DNA from 3 places in the Camelimonas sp. FR25 genome. Region 1 is predicted to be linked to each of the others. Evidence: predicted binding sites of a transcription regulator. Region 1 holds the regulator's gene; each other region holds the start of a gene.
The links. The regulator LexA, encoded in region 1, represses DNA repair genes until DNA is damaged. The targets are predictions, from matches to a motif close to TGTTCNNNNTGTGTTCNG.
Positions count from the first base shown of each region.

Region 1 (4,200 bases):
CAGCGCCCGCAGGGCGCGCAATTGTTGCTGGCCCCGTCAGTCCTGCCGGACGCCAGGCGTGGAAAGGACATCGCGCTGGTGCGGCTTGCCGTGCCATCGCCCCGCCCCAATGCGGAGCCGGGCACGGTCGTCGCGCGCGCCGTTCTGCCGGGCGATGTGGTGGCGGTGCGGGCGCGGCTGACCGCGCCGCCTGATCCGTACATGTTTGGCGGGTATGACTTTGCCCGTAGCGCATGGTTTCGCGGCATCGGGGCTACGGGCACGGCCCATCACGCGCCCATTGTCGTTACGGATGCGCGGGAAGCGGATTTTCCTGTCGCCGTGCGTTGGGCGGCATGGGTCGACCGGCAGCGGGTGGCGCTAACCGGGCGGATCGCCGGGGCCTGGGGCGGCGAGGCGGGCGCGGTGGCGGCGGCATTGGTGACGGGCAAGCGCGGCCAGATCAGTGATGAGGCCAACGAGGCCCTGCGCGCCGCCGGCATCTATCACATCCTTTCAATCTCTGGTCTGCACATGGCGCTGGCCGCCGCCATGCTGTTCTGGACGTCCCGGGCTTTGCTCGCCCTCACGCCCTGGTGCGCGCTGCATCTGCCGGTGCGCAAGCTGGCGGCAAGCCTGGCGATTGCAGGCTCGCTCGCCTATTGCGTGTTCACTGGCGCAGACGTCGCCACGGTGCGGGCGCTGATCATGATTGCGGCGTTGCTCGGAGCCATCCTGATCGATCGTCCGGCGCTGTCCCTGCACAATCTGGCGCTGGCGGCCGTGCTGCTGTTGTTATGGCAGCCGGAAAGTCTGCTTACGCCAGGCTTTCAGATGTCGTTCGCTGCGGTCGCTGCCCTGATCATTGCGTTTGGCGCCCGGGGGGGCGATGTCGAACCGCAAAGCGACAGGGCATTTTGGCTACAGCGCTGGATCTGGCGTCCGCTGCGCGCCACTCTGGTCGCGACTGCGGTGTGCGAGATCGCAACGGCGCCCTTCAGCATCTGGCATTTCCAGCACATCTATCCGCTCGGGCTGCTTGGCAACGCCATGACGCTGCCGTTTCTGTCGCTGGCGGTGATGCCTGCCGCGATGCTGGGCATGGCGCTCGCGCCATTTGGCGCGGACTGGCCTGTCTGGTGGCTGATGGGCGCCGCGACGGAGCCGGTGCTGTGGGTCTCAGAATGGATCGCCGCAACGCCTGGCGCAGTGAAACTGGTCGCAGCCTCCGGCGATACATCATTGCTCCTGATCGCTTTGGCGTGGCTCTGGTTCGTGGCGTGCCGCACGCCGCTGCGCTGGTTCGCCATGGCGCCTGCCAGCGCCGGGCTGCTGCTGGCGGTAGCCAACACGCCGCCCGATGTGATGGTTGACCGCAACGGTCGCGGCGCGCTGGTGCGTCTGGATGATGCGCACGGCGAAGTTCAGCTGGCGCTGCTCGGACGGGTGTCTCCGTTCGTCGCGCGCCAATGGTACGCTCTCCACGGCCTGGCAATGCCGCATGGCGCGCGATCCCGGCCCGACACCGGGAATTGTGACGCGAATGCCTGCGCGGTCCGCCGCAATGATGGCGGCCTCGTCGTCTGGGCCCGTCGCACCGAGGCCATGCAGGGGGATTGCCGCCACATTGACGTGTTGATCAGCAGCTTGCCAGCCCCTGGGCCTTGCCGTCCGGCGCTGCTGCTCGACGGGCCGGCGCTGGTCCGCAGCGGCGCGGTGAGCGTCTGGCTGAACGACGGCGACATTGCCCTGCGTGCGGTGCGACGGCCTGGTGAAAGCTGGCCCTGGCGTAGGGTCTTGCCGGTACTTTGGCCAGCGCCCACGCCGCGCCGGCCAACCACAGCCGACCCCATGACGATCGGGCCGACCGAGCCGGCGCCGCCTGCTCAGCCGGGCGTCCATGGAGCCCCATCCCACCCCCAGATGTCAGATCCAGCAGAAGGCCAATCCATCTCGCATGCGCCCGGCTCCTGGCAAAGACGGCCCGCCCTCAACCAGCCTGATCCACCACGCCTGGAATCACAGATTGGAGCGCCGCAACAGATCGGCCAGAACACAGCGACCGCCATCACTCATCAGCCATGAAACGTCGTCCGCTGAACATCCGCCATAGCGCTCTGACAGTTCGGCGTCGCCAGGTTGGGCAGTCCACAATCCTTGTCCGACCATCCAAACGCAGCAACCACCGCGCGCCGCTCTCAGTAGCGGCGCAAAAGGCTTACCAGCCGGCCCTGGATCTTGACGCGTGCAGCAGGCAGCACCCGGTTTTCAAACAGCGGATTGGCCGCTTCCAGCTCCACATCCCTGCCGCGCTTGCGCAGTCGCTTCAGGGTGGCTTCCTCATCGTCGATCAGCGCCACGATGATATCGCCATTGTCAGCCGAATCCTGACGGCGGATCACCACCGTATCTCCTTCGAGAATGCCGGCCTCGACCATCGAATCGCCACGCACTTCAAGCGCGTAATGTTCGCCCGTGCCGATCAGATCGGCGGGGAGGGGGATGCTGTCGCCGGATTGCTGGATGGCGCTGATCGGCACGCCAGCCGCAATCCTGCCAACCAGGGGTATGGAGACAACGCCGCGCGCATCAGGGGCATTGCCCGCGCCTGGCGCCGACCGGCCTTGCAGCGCAGGCGCCTGCGCTTCGGCATCGGCCTTGCCGCCCATCACCACGCGCGGCTTGAATCCGGCCCCGGCGTCGCCCTGCAGGTCCGGCATCCGCAGAACTTCGACAGCGCGGGCCCGGTTGGGCAGGCGTCGGATGAAGCCTCGCTCCTCGAGCGCCATGATCAGGCGGTGGATGCCCGATTTGGATTTGAGGTCGAGCGCCTCCTTCATTTCGTCGAAGGACGGCGGCACGCCGGTTTCCTGCAGTCGCTGATGAATAAAACGCAGCAACTCATGTTGCTTGGCTGTCAGCATCGCAAAACATTCCCGTTGCGCGCCGCCCCGGGGCGCTGCCGTCGGAATTCACGACCTTCTGGCTGAGGCGGCCCCTTCACTCCGAAGTGGTCGCCTTGATGCTGAAGTCGTCGCGAGCGCCGAATCTGTGTCGAAACAAAGCATGAACAGTATTACATGTTCCCGCTGTGTTCTGCAACCGGCGCGACCGTCGCCGGCCGATTTAATTGGCCAACTCTTGTTTAAATGGCCAACTCTTGCCCAGGACAGCGTAAACTTTGCTGACGGACGGACAATGGCAGATTGCGCGGCCCATGACCTGATCAGCGCGGCGGCCGGCGTGGGCCCCCGGCGTCCATACAGGTGCCGTCAACAGCGCGGGACCTCGCGTTTCCGATGGTTGACAGCATCATTGGTACTGACCAGTATCATATTTGATATAGAAAAATACTGACAGGGCCGGCCCGTCGGGCAGGCGTGGGAGAGAACAAATGGCCGCCGCCACCGACAGGGACGCCGCGCAGATCGACATTGACGCGTTGAAGGCGCGCTACCAGCAGGAACGCGACCGCCGTCTGCGCACGGATGGTAACCAGCAATATGTCGAGATGGCCGGCGATTTCGCCCGCTATCTTGAAGATCCTTATGTCGCCCCTGGCTTTACCCGCGATCCCGTGCGTGAGGAGGTGGAGGTGCTGGTGGTGGGCGGCGGCTTTGGCGGCCTGCTCTCGGGCGCGCGGCTGCGCGAGATCGGCGTCGACAGGTTCCGCATCGTCGAAAAGGGCGGCGACTTCGGCGGCACCTGGTACTGGAACCGCTATCCTGGCGCGGCCTGTGACACCGAGAGCTACATCTATCTGCCGCTGCTCGAGGAGACTGGCTACATCCCGCAACGCAAATACGCCCGTGCGCCGGAGATTCTCGGCCAGGCGCAGCGCGTCGCGCGGCATTTCGACCTGTATCCGCATGCCCTGTTCCAGACCGTGGTCACCGAGGCGCGTTGGGATGAAAGCGCCGCGCGCTGGCGGGTGCGCACCAGCCGTGACGATGAGATCTCTGCGCGATTCATCATCCTGAATGGTGGTCCGCTCGAGCGGCCGAAGCTGCCTGGCATTCCTGGCGTCGACAGCTTCGCCGGCCACAGCTTCCACACCAGCCGCTGGGACTATGCCTATACCGGCGGTGATTCCCATGGCGGGCTGACCGGGTTGCGCGACAAGCGCGTCGGCATTATCGGCACCGGCGCCACCGCCGTGCAATGCGTGCCGCACCTCGGCGAATGGGCGAAGGAACTTTACGTCTTCCAGCGCACGCCGTC
Region 1 is NZ_JCAWFG010000017.1:77,101-81,300, reverse strand. It holds gene AC6A67_RS01395 (ComEC/Rec2 family competence protein) at 1-2,064, shown strand, start outside; gene lexA (transcriptional repressor LexA) at 2,178-2,903, opposite strand; gene AC6A67_RS01385 (flavin-containing monooxygenase) at 3,374-4,200, shown strand, end outside.

Region 2 (4,200 bases), 110 kb from region 1:
GAGATCCTGCAAGTCTCCGACCGCATCCTCGTCACCCGCATGGGCCGCATCGCCGCCGAGCTCGACGCCGAGGAGGCGGATGAGCACAAGATCATGTATGCGGCGATCCACTGATACCAGGATGCGAAGATGCTGACGCATCCGCATCCTGAAATGCTCGGGCGCCGCATGGGCTTAGCCAGAGCCCAATGAGTCATACTCATCGGGTTCTGGCATGAGGCGAGGCCTTGTCATGCGGTTGGGCGCGATGGCGCGCTGACGGGCCACGCCCGACCCAATCGGTCCCAGCACGCGCAAAAAACCCGGCGTCTCAACGACGCCGGGTTTTTTGCTTGAAGAACGAGAGCGCCTGAACCGCCTCAATTGACCTGGCGGTCGCGGCCTTCCCAATAAGGGGCGCGCAGTTCGCGGCGCAGGATCTTGCCGGAGGGGTTGCGCGGCAATGCGTCGATGAAGTCAATGGACTTGGGGGCCTTGAAGCCGGCGATGCGGGTGCGGGCGAAGGCGATCAGCTCTTCCGCCGTCAGCGTGCGGCCAGGCTTGAGCGCCACCACCGCCTTGACCGTCTCGCCCCATTTGTCGTCAGGCACGCCGATCACCGCCGCCTCGGCGACGTCGGGATGGTCGCAGACGGCGCTCTCCACTTCGGCGGGATAGACGTTCTCGCCGCCGGAGATGATCATGTCCTTGATGCGGTCCTGGATGAACAGATAGCCGTCGTCGTCGAGGAAACCGGCGTCGCCGGTGCGCAGCCAGCCGTCGGCGTCCACGGTTTTGGCGGTAGCCTCGGGCATGTTCCAGTAGCCGACCATATTGGCGCCGGAGCGGGTGGCGATTTCACCGATCTGGCCGGAGGGCAGGGGCGCGCCATCCTCGCCCAGCACGGCGAGTTCAACGCCAGCCATGGCCTTGCCGGCGGCGCGCATGCGCGGATTGTTCTCCACGTGGTCCTCGGGCGGCAGGGCGACGATCGAGCCGGTGGTTTCGGTCATGCCATAGACCTGAACGAACTGGCAGCCGAAGGTGTCGATGCATTCGCGCAGCAGCGCCGCCGGGATCGGCGAGGCGCCGTAGAAGATGGTCTTGAGCCGCGAATAATCGGCGCGCGCGGCGCGCGGCTGGCGCACCACGATCTGCAGGGCGGCCGGCACCATAAAGATGCGGCTGATTCCCGACTGCTCGAAGAAATCCAGCACCTTCTCCGGGTCAAACTCCCGCGCCACCACGCCCCTGGCCCCAAAGGCGAGGCTGTTGACGCCCCATTGCACGCCGCCGATGTGGAAGCTGGGCATGGCCAGCAAGGCGACATCCTCGGGCGACCAGGCGTTCCACGCCGGCGCGTCGGGGCCTGCGCCCGCCTGCACCATATGCAGCAGATTGGCGTGCGAGAGCATGGCGCCCTTGGGCCTGCCGGTGGTGCCGGAGGTGTAGAGCTGGATGGTCACGTCATGGCGATCGGCCTGGTGCTGCGGATCGCTGTCGCTGTGCGCGTCGCGCCAGGCGCGGAAATCCTGCCAGTCAGCGACCCCGCCCTCAGCGGCGATAAAGGTCGTCACCTGCGGCAGCTCCGGCGCCAGCCGCCGGGCGAGATCGATGAACTCCGGACCAACGAACAGCACCTTCGCCCCGCAGTCATTGATGATATAGGCGCTCTCGGGCGGCGCCAGTCGCCAGTTCACCGGCGTCAGCACCACGCCGGCCTTGGCCGCCCCATGCAGCAAGGCGAAATAATCGTCGCTGTTCTTGCCCAGCCAGGCGATGCGGTCGCCCTTGCCGAGCCCGAGCGCCGCAAGGCCATTGGCGATGCGGTTGGTGTCTGTGTGCAATTGCGCGAAACTGGTTTGCCTGCCCTCGAATTCATAGGCGATGGCGTCGGGCCGCGCCGCCGCCTGGCCGCGCACCGCGTCGCCCAGCGTGGCGAAATCGGTCGGTTTGACGCTGGGCAATGTTGCCTGCGGGCGCGATGGCGCCAGCCCCGAGGTGGGCTGTTGCGAGTTCATGCGTTGTGCCTCCCTGGCGCCTTTGCGGCGCGCCTGTCGTCAAGGATCGCGGCGCCCACTCTTGCGGTTCTCGCCGTGGTGGTCAGACGCCGCGCCCTTGTTGCGCGCAGCCTACACCAGATCGCGCGCCGCGCGACAGGTCCCGACTGCGTCCGCCTCAGCCTGGCGCGGTGATCCAGCTGCCTATGCCTCACGTAGATAGAGCGACGCGCCATGCGCCCTGCCGCAAGGGCATTACGGCGCTGCGCTGCGGCGCCGCAGCAAAGGCGCTTGAGGAATGTCACGAATGTTCTTATTTTGTTCCAATGGCTGCGCTTAGTCTGAAACAAAAGCTGGCGATCCTGTCGGACGCCGCAAAATACGACGCCTCCTGCGCTTCGAGCGGCACGGAGCGGCGCGACTCGCGCCAGGGCGGCATTGGCAGCGCTGGCGGCACGGGCATCTGCCACGCCTATACGCCTGATGGCCGCTGCATCAGCCTGCTCAAGATCCTGATGACCAATTTCTGCATTTTCGATTGTGCCTATTGCGTCAACCGGGTGAGCAGCCGGGTGGAGCGGGCGCGGTTTACGCCGGAGGAGATCGTCAGCCTGACGCTGGAGTTCTACCGGCGCAATTACATCGAAGGCCTGTTCCTGTCGTCGGGCATCATCCGCAGTTCCGACCAGACCATGGCCGACATGGTGCGGGTGGCGCGCACCCTGCGGCTGGGACATGGCTTCAAGGGCTATATTCACCTCAAGACCATTCCGGACGCCGCGCCGGAGCTGATCAATGAGGCCGGGCTGTTCGCCGACCGGCTGTCGATCAATATCGAACTCCCCCAGGACGCCAGCATCCGGCATTTCGCGCCGGAGAAGCGGCCCGAGACCATTCGCGCCGCCATGGCGGATGTGCGCCTCGCGCGCGAAGCTTCGCGTGAGCGCAGCTTCACCGGCAAAAGGGCGGCGAAATTCGCGCCTGCGGGGCAGTCGACGCAGATGATCATCGGCGCCGATGGCTCCAGCGACCGGCAAATCCTCGCCACATCGGCCAATCTCTATTCCGGCTATGGCCTGAAGCGGGTGTATTTTTCCGCCTTCAGCCCAATCCCGCACGCCAGCGCCAATCTGCCATTGATCAAGCCGCCCTTGCTGCGCGAGCACCGGCTGTATCAGGCCGACTGGCTAATGCGGTTTTATGATTTCTCCGCCGATGAGATCACCGCAGGCCAGCCTGGCGGCCTGCTTGATCTCGACATCGATCCCAAGCTGGCGTGGGCGCTGGCGCATCGCGACAGTTTCCCCGTCGACGTCAACCGGGCCCCCAGGGAGATGCTGTTGCGTATCCCTGGCGTCGGCGCCCGCACCGTGCAGCGCATCCTGCAGGCGCGCCGCTCGGGGCCGGTGCGCTTCGCCGATCTGTTGCGGCTGGGGGCGGCGATGAACCGGGCCCGCCCTTTCATCGTGCTGCCCGACTGGCGCCCAGGCGGGCTGACCGACAGCGCCAGCCTGCGCGCCCGCTTTGCCCCCGCGCCGCAACAGCTGAGCCTGTTCTGATGTATCGCGCCGATCTGCCCGCCCAGGGCACGGCGCAGGTCTGGCGGCGCATCGCCCGCAGCCTCGCCTCGCATCATATCGCCCCCGCCGAGGTGGTGTGGCGCGTGGTGGACGCCGATATGGACGGGGCAGGCGATGACAGCGGCGATCTGTTCGCCCGCACGCCGCTGCCGCTGGGAGAGGGGCCGCATCCGGTCAAGGCGCCGGCGCCATTCATCGCCGAGGCGGGCACGGCGCTGTGCCATCGTGACCCTGAGACACCCGGCCTTCTGTATGCGGCGCTGTACCGTCACCAGCGTGATGCGCGCGCCTGGTCCAATCCCGCCGATCCGCTGACGCGACGCATCGCGGCGCTGTCTAAGGCGGTGCGTCGCGACATCCACAAGATGCACGCCTTCGTCCGCTTTCGCGAAGCGCCGGCGGCCGAGGGCGGGCGGCGCTGCTTCGTGGCGTGGTTCGAGCCGGAGCACCGCATCGTTGAGGTGGCGACGCCCTTCTTCGCCAAACGTTTCGCCGACATGGACTGGCTGATCGCCACGCCGTTCGGCACGGCGCGCCATGACAATGGCGTGCTGAGCATTGGCCCCGCCGTCGCCCGGCCTGATCTGCCGCCGGACGCGTCGGAAGAATTGTGGGGCGCCTATTTCGCCAATATTTTCAAT
Region 2 is NZ_JCAWFG010000017.1:189,788-193,987, reverse strand. It holds gene AC6A67_RS01825 (sugar ABC transporter ATP-binding protein) at 1-114, shown strand, start outside; gene AC6A67_RS01820 (fatty acid--CoA ligase) at 360-2,000, opposite strand; gene AC6A67_RS01815 (putative DNA modification/repair radical SAM protein) at 2,306-3,538, shown strand; gene AC6A67_RS01810 (UdgX family uracil-DNA binding protein) at 3,538-4,200, shown strand, end outside.
Region 2: the regulator LexA is predicted to act here: its motif matches at 2,288-2,305, upstream of AC6A67_RS01815 (putative DNA modification/repair radical SAM protein).

Region 3 (4,200 bases), on a different contig from region 1:
GGCGGCAAGTCGGCGCGGTTTTATGTCAGCGGCGTTGATGACGGCGAGGGCGATGACGAGACCGCCATTATCTATGCGCTCGACACCACCGAGCAGCGGGCGCTGGAGGCCCAGTTCGCCCAGGCGCAAAAGATGAACGCCGTGGGCCAACTGGCCGGCGGTGTGGCCCATGACTTCAACAATGTGCTGCAGGCGATCATCGGCTTTAGCGAATTGTTGCTGGCCAAGCACCGGCCGACCGATCCGTCCTTCCAGGACATCATGCAGATCAAGAGCAACGCCAACCGGGCGGCGGCGCTGGTGCGGCATCTGCTGGCGTTCTCGCGGCGGCAGACGCTGCGGCCGCAGGTGGTGATGGTCGGCGATGTGCTGGCCGACGTGTCGCTGCTGCTCAAGCGCCTGCTCGGCGAGCGGGTCGATCTCGACGTGCACCACGGGCGCGACATCTGGCCGGTGAAGGCCGACATCAACCAGTTCGAACAGGTGATCATGAATCTGGCGGTGAACGCCCGTGACGCCATGCCAGACGGCGGCCAGGTGTCGATCCGCACCAGCAATGTCACCGCCGCCGAATCGCGCCGCTATGATGAGAGCATGCCCGCCGCCGATTATGTGATGATCGAGGTGTCTGACACCGGCGTCGGCATGCCGCCTGAGGTGATGTCGCAGATCTTCGAGCCGTTCTTCACCACCAAGGACGTGGGCAAGGGGACGGGCCTCGGGCTGTCGACGGTCTATGGCATCGTCAAGCAGACCGACGGCTATATTCTGTGCGAGAGCGAGGTCGGCAAGGGCGCGACCTTCCGCATTTTCCTGCCGCGTCACATCGAGGAAGCGCGGCCCGAGGCGTCAGGCCCCAGCGTGGCGGCCAGTCGCCGGCCGGCGGCGGACCTCACCGGACGCGGCGTCATTCTGCTGGTGGAGGATGAGGAGGCGGTGCGGGCCTTTGCGTCGCGCGCCCTGACCACGCGCGGTTACACCGTGCTTGAGGCGGCATCCGGCGTTGAGGCGATCCAGCTGCTCGAAGAGCGCGATGAGCCGGTTGATCTGGTGGTGTCTGATGTGGTGATGCCGGAGATGGACGGCCCGTCGCTGCTGCGTGAAATGCGGGCGCGGGGCGTTGGGGCCCGTATCGTTTTCGTCTCTGGCTATGCCGAAGACGCCTTCCGCAAGAACCTGCCGGAAGGGGAGACCTTCGTGTTCCTGCCCAAGCCGTTCAGCCTCAAGCAGTTGATCGAGGCGGTGAAGGCGCAGATGGGCTGAGCTGGGGCGCGTCCACAGTGCACGGCGCAGCGACGCCAGGCCTGGCGCCTGTCGCCGTGCAGGCAAGATGAAACGGGCGTAGGGGCCCGATCCGCCTGGAATCGCAGCCCATAAAGCCGCGAGACGGGGGCCAATGGCGGCGAGCCGCGCCGTGCCTGTTGATGGCGTGTCCGGGCGAGAGAAATCCGTTTGTTGTCAAAACGGATATGAGAACAAAAAAAGAACTTGCACCATGGAACAAATGAGGTACAAACAACACATTGAAGCTGCCCGACGCCTCATGCCATAAGGAACAGGACAATGTCGCCACCCGCGCTCAAGCTCGTTGAAGGTTCCTCCATGGACAAGACAAAGGCGCTCGATGCAGCGCTTTCCCAGATCGAACGTTCGTTCGGCAAGGGTTCGATCATGCGCCTCGGCAAGAATGATCGGCCGGTCGAAATTGAGACGGTCTCGACGGGGTCGATCGGGCTGGATATTGCGCTGGGCGTCGGCGGTCTGCCGCGCGGGCGCATTATCGAGGTCTATGGTCCGGAATCGTCGGGCAAGACCACGCTGACCCTGCACACCATCGCCGAAGCGCAGAAGAAGGGCGGCGTCTGCGCATTCGTCGACGCGGAGCATGCGCTTGATCCGGTTTACGCCCGCAAGCTGGGCGTCAAGCTGGATGATCTGCTGATCTCGCAGCCGGATACTGGCGAGCAGGCGCTGGAGATCGCCGACACGCTGGTGCGCTCGGGCGCCATCGACGTGCTGGTTATCGACTCGGTGGCGGCGCTGACGCCACGCGCTGAAATCGAAGGCGAAATGGGTGAGGTGCAGCCTGGTCTGCAGGCCCGGCTGATGAGCCAGGCGCTGCGCAAGCTTACCGGCTCGATTTCGCGCTCCAACACCATGGTCATCTTCATCAACCAGATCCGCATGAAGATCGGCGTGATGTATGGCTCGCCCGAGACCACGACTGGCGGCAACGCGCTGAAGTTCTATGCCTCGGTGCGCCTCGACATCCGCCGCACTGGCGCGATCAAGGATCGCGATGAGGTCACCGGCAACTCCACCCGCGTCAAGGTGGTGAAGAACAAGGTGGCGCCGCCGTTCAAGCAGGTCGAATTCGACATCATGTATGGCGAGGGCATCTCCAAGCTCGGCGAACTGATCGACCTTGGCGTCAAGGGCGGCATCGTCGAGAAATCCGGCGCCTGGTTCTCTTACGATAGCCAGCGGCTGGGGCAGGGGCGTGAGAACGCCAAGAATTTCCTGCGCCAGAATCCGGAGGTCGCCGACCGTATCGAGGCGTCGATCCGCCAGAACGCTGGCCTCCTGGCGGAGCGGATCCTCGACAATATTGAGCCGACGGCCGATGACCTTGATGAAGGTCAGGCCTGAGCGCAGCGAAAAGTTCCCCAAGGGCGGCCCCACGGCCGCCCTTGGTGTTTCAGGCATTGGCCGCACGTCTGCTGTGGCGATGAGCCGGCGCTATCGTCTGTGCGGCGCGCATCGGGATTGATCCAGGGGCCGGCGTCAGATGGCTTGAGACCAGATGGCGATGTCAGGCGGGCGGCTCCTCTGGGCGGCAGGTCTGAACGGACGTCGCCGGGCCACAGGTTTGCAATCTCGACAAGGTCGCTTCGCCTCACTAGAAGACGTGTGCTGAAGGGGCGGCGACCGGTCGTCCCGTATCTGTCCGAGTGCGTGTTTGCGATGAGCGGCGTCAACGAAATTCGATCGACCTTCCTCGATTACTTTGCCAGGAACGGCCATGAAGTCGTGCCGTCGGCTCCGCTCGTGCCGCGGAACGACCCGACGCTGATGTTTACGAACGCTGGCATGGTGCCGTTCAAGAACGTCTTCACCGGCGCCGAGAAGCGGCCTTACGTCCGCGCCACCTCATCGCAGAAGTGCGTGCGCGCCGGCGGCAAGCACAACGACCTCGATAATGTCGGCTATACCGCCCGCCATCACACCTTCTTTGAGATGTTGGGTAATTTCTCGTTTGGCGATTATTTCAAGGAAAACGCCATCGAGCTGGCGTGGAATCTGGTCACCAAGGAATATGGCCTGCCGCAGGAAAAACTGCTGGTCACGGTCTATTCCGAGGATGACGAGGCGCACGCCCTGTGGCGCAAGATCGCCGGGCTGCCCGACAGCAAGATTATTCGCATTCCCACCTCCGACAATTTCTGGATGATGGGCGACACTGGCCCGTGCGGCCCGTGCTCCGAGATCTTCTACGACCATGGTGACCATATCGCTGGCGGCCCTCCTGGCAGCCCGGATGAGGATGGCGATCGCTTCATCGAGATCTGGAACCTGGTGTTCATGCAGTTCGACCAGATCGCCCCTGGCGAGCGGCTGAACCTGCCGCGGCCGTCGATCGACACAGGCATGGGTCTGGAGCGGATTTCGGCGGTGCTGCAGGGCACCCACGACAATTACGCCACCGACATGATGCGCGCGCTGATCATGGCCGTCGCCAATCTGACTGGCGTTGACCCGGATGGTCCGCAGGGCGTCAGCCACCGCGTCATCGCCGACCATTTGCGCGCCTGCTGCTTCCTGATCGCCGACGGCGTGCTGCCGTCGAACGAAGGTCGCGGCTATGTGCTGCGCCGCATCATGCGTCGCGCCATGCGCCATGGTCAGCTGCTTGGCGCGCGCGAGCCGCTGATGTGGCGGCTGTTCCCGGCGCTGAAGCGGGAGATGGGCGAGGCTTTCCCGGAGTTGGGACGCGCCGAGGCGCTGATCACTGAGACGCTGCGGCTCGAAGAAGTTCGCTTCCGCCGCACGCTGGAGCGTGGCCTCGCGATCCTCGAAGACGAATCCCGCGAGCTGGCCGCTGGCGACCGTCTGAATGGCGAGACGGCCTTTACGCTTTACGACACCTATGGCTTCCCGCTTGACTTGACCCAGGACGCCCTGCGCGCCCGTGGCGTCGGC
Region 3 is NZ_JCAWFG010000005.1:15,184-19,383, forward strand. It holds gene cckA (cell cycle histidine kinase CckA) at 1-1,263, shown strand, start outside; gene recA (recombinase RecA) at 1,564-2,649, shown strand; gene alaS (alanine--tRNA ligase) at 2,965-4,200, shown strand, end outside.
Region 3: the regulator LexA is predicted to act here: its motif matches at 1,472-1,489, upstream of recA (recombinase RecA).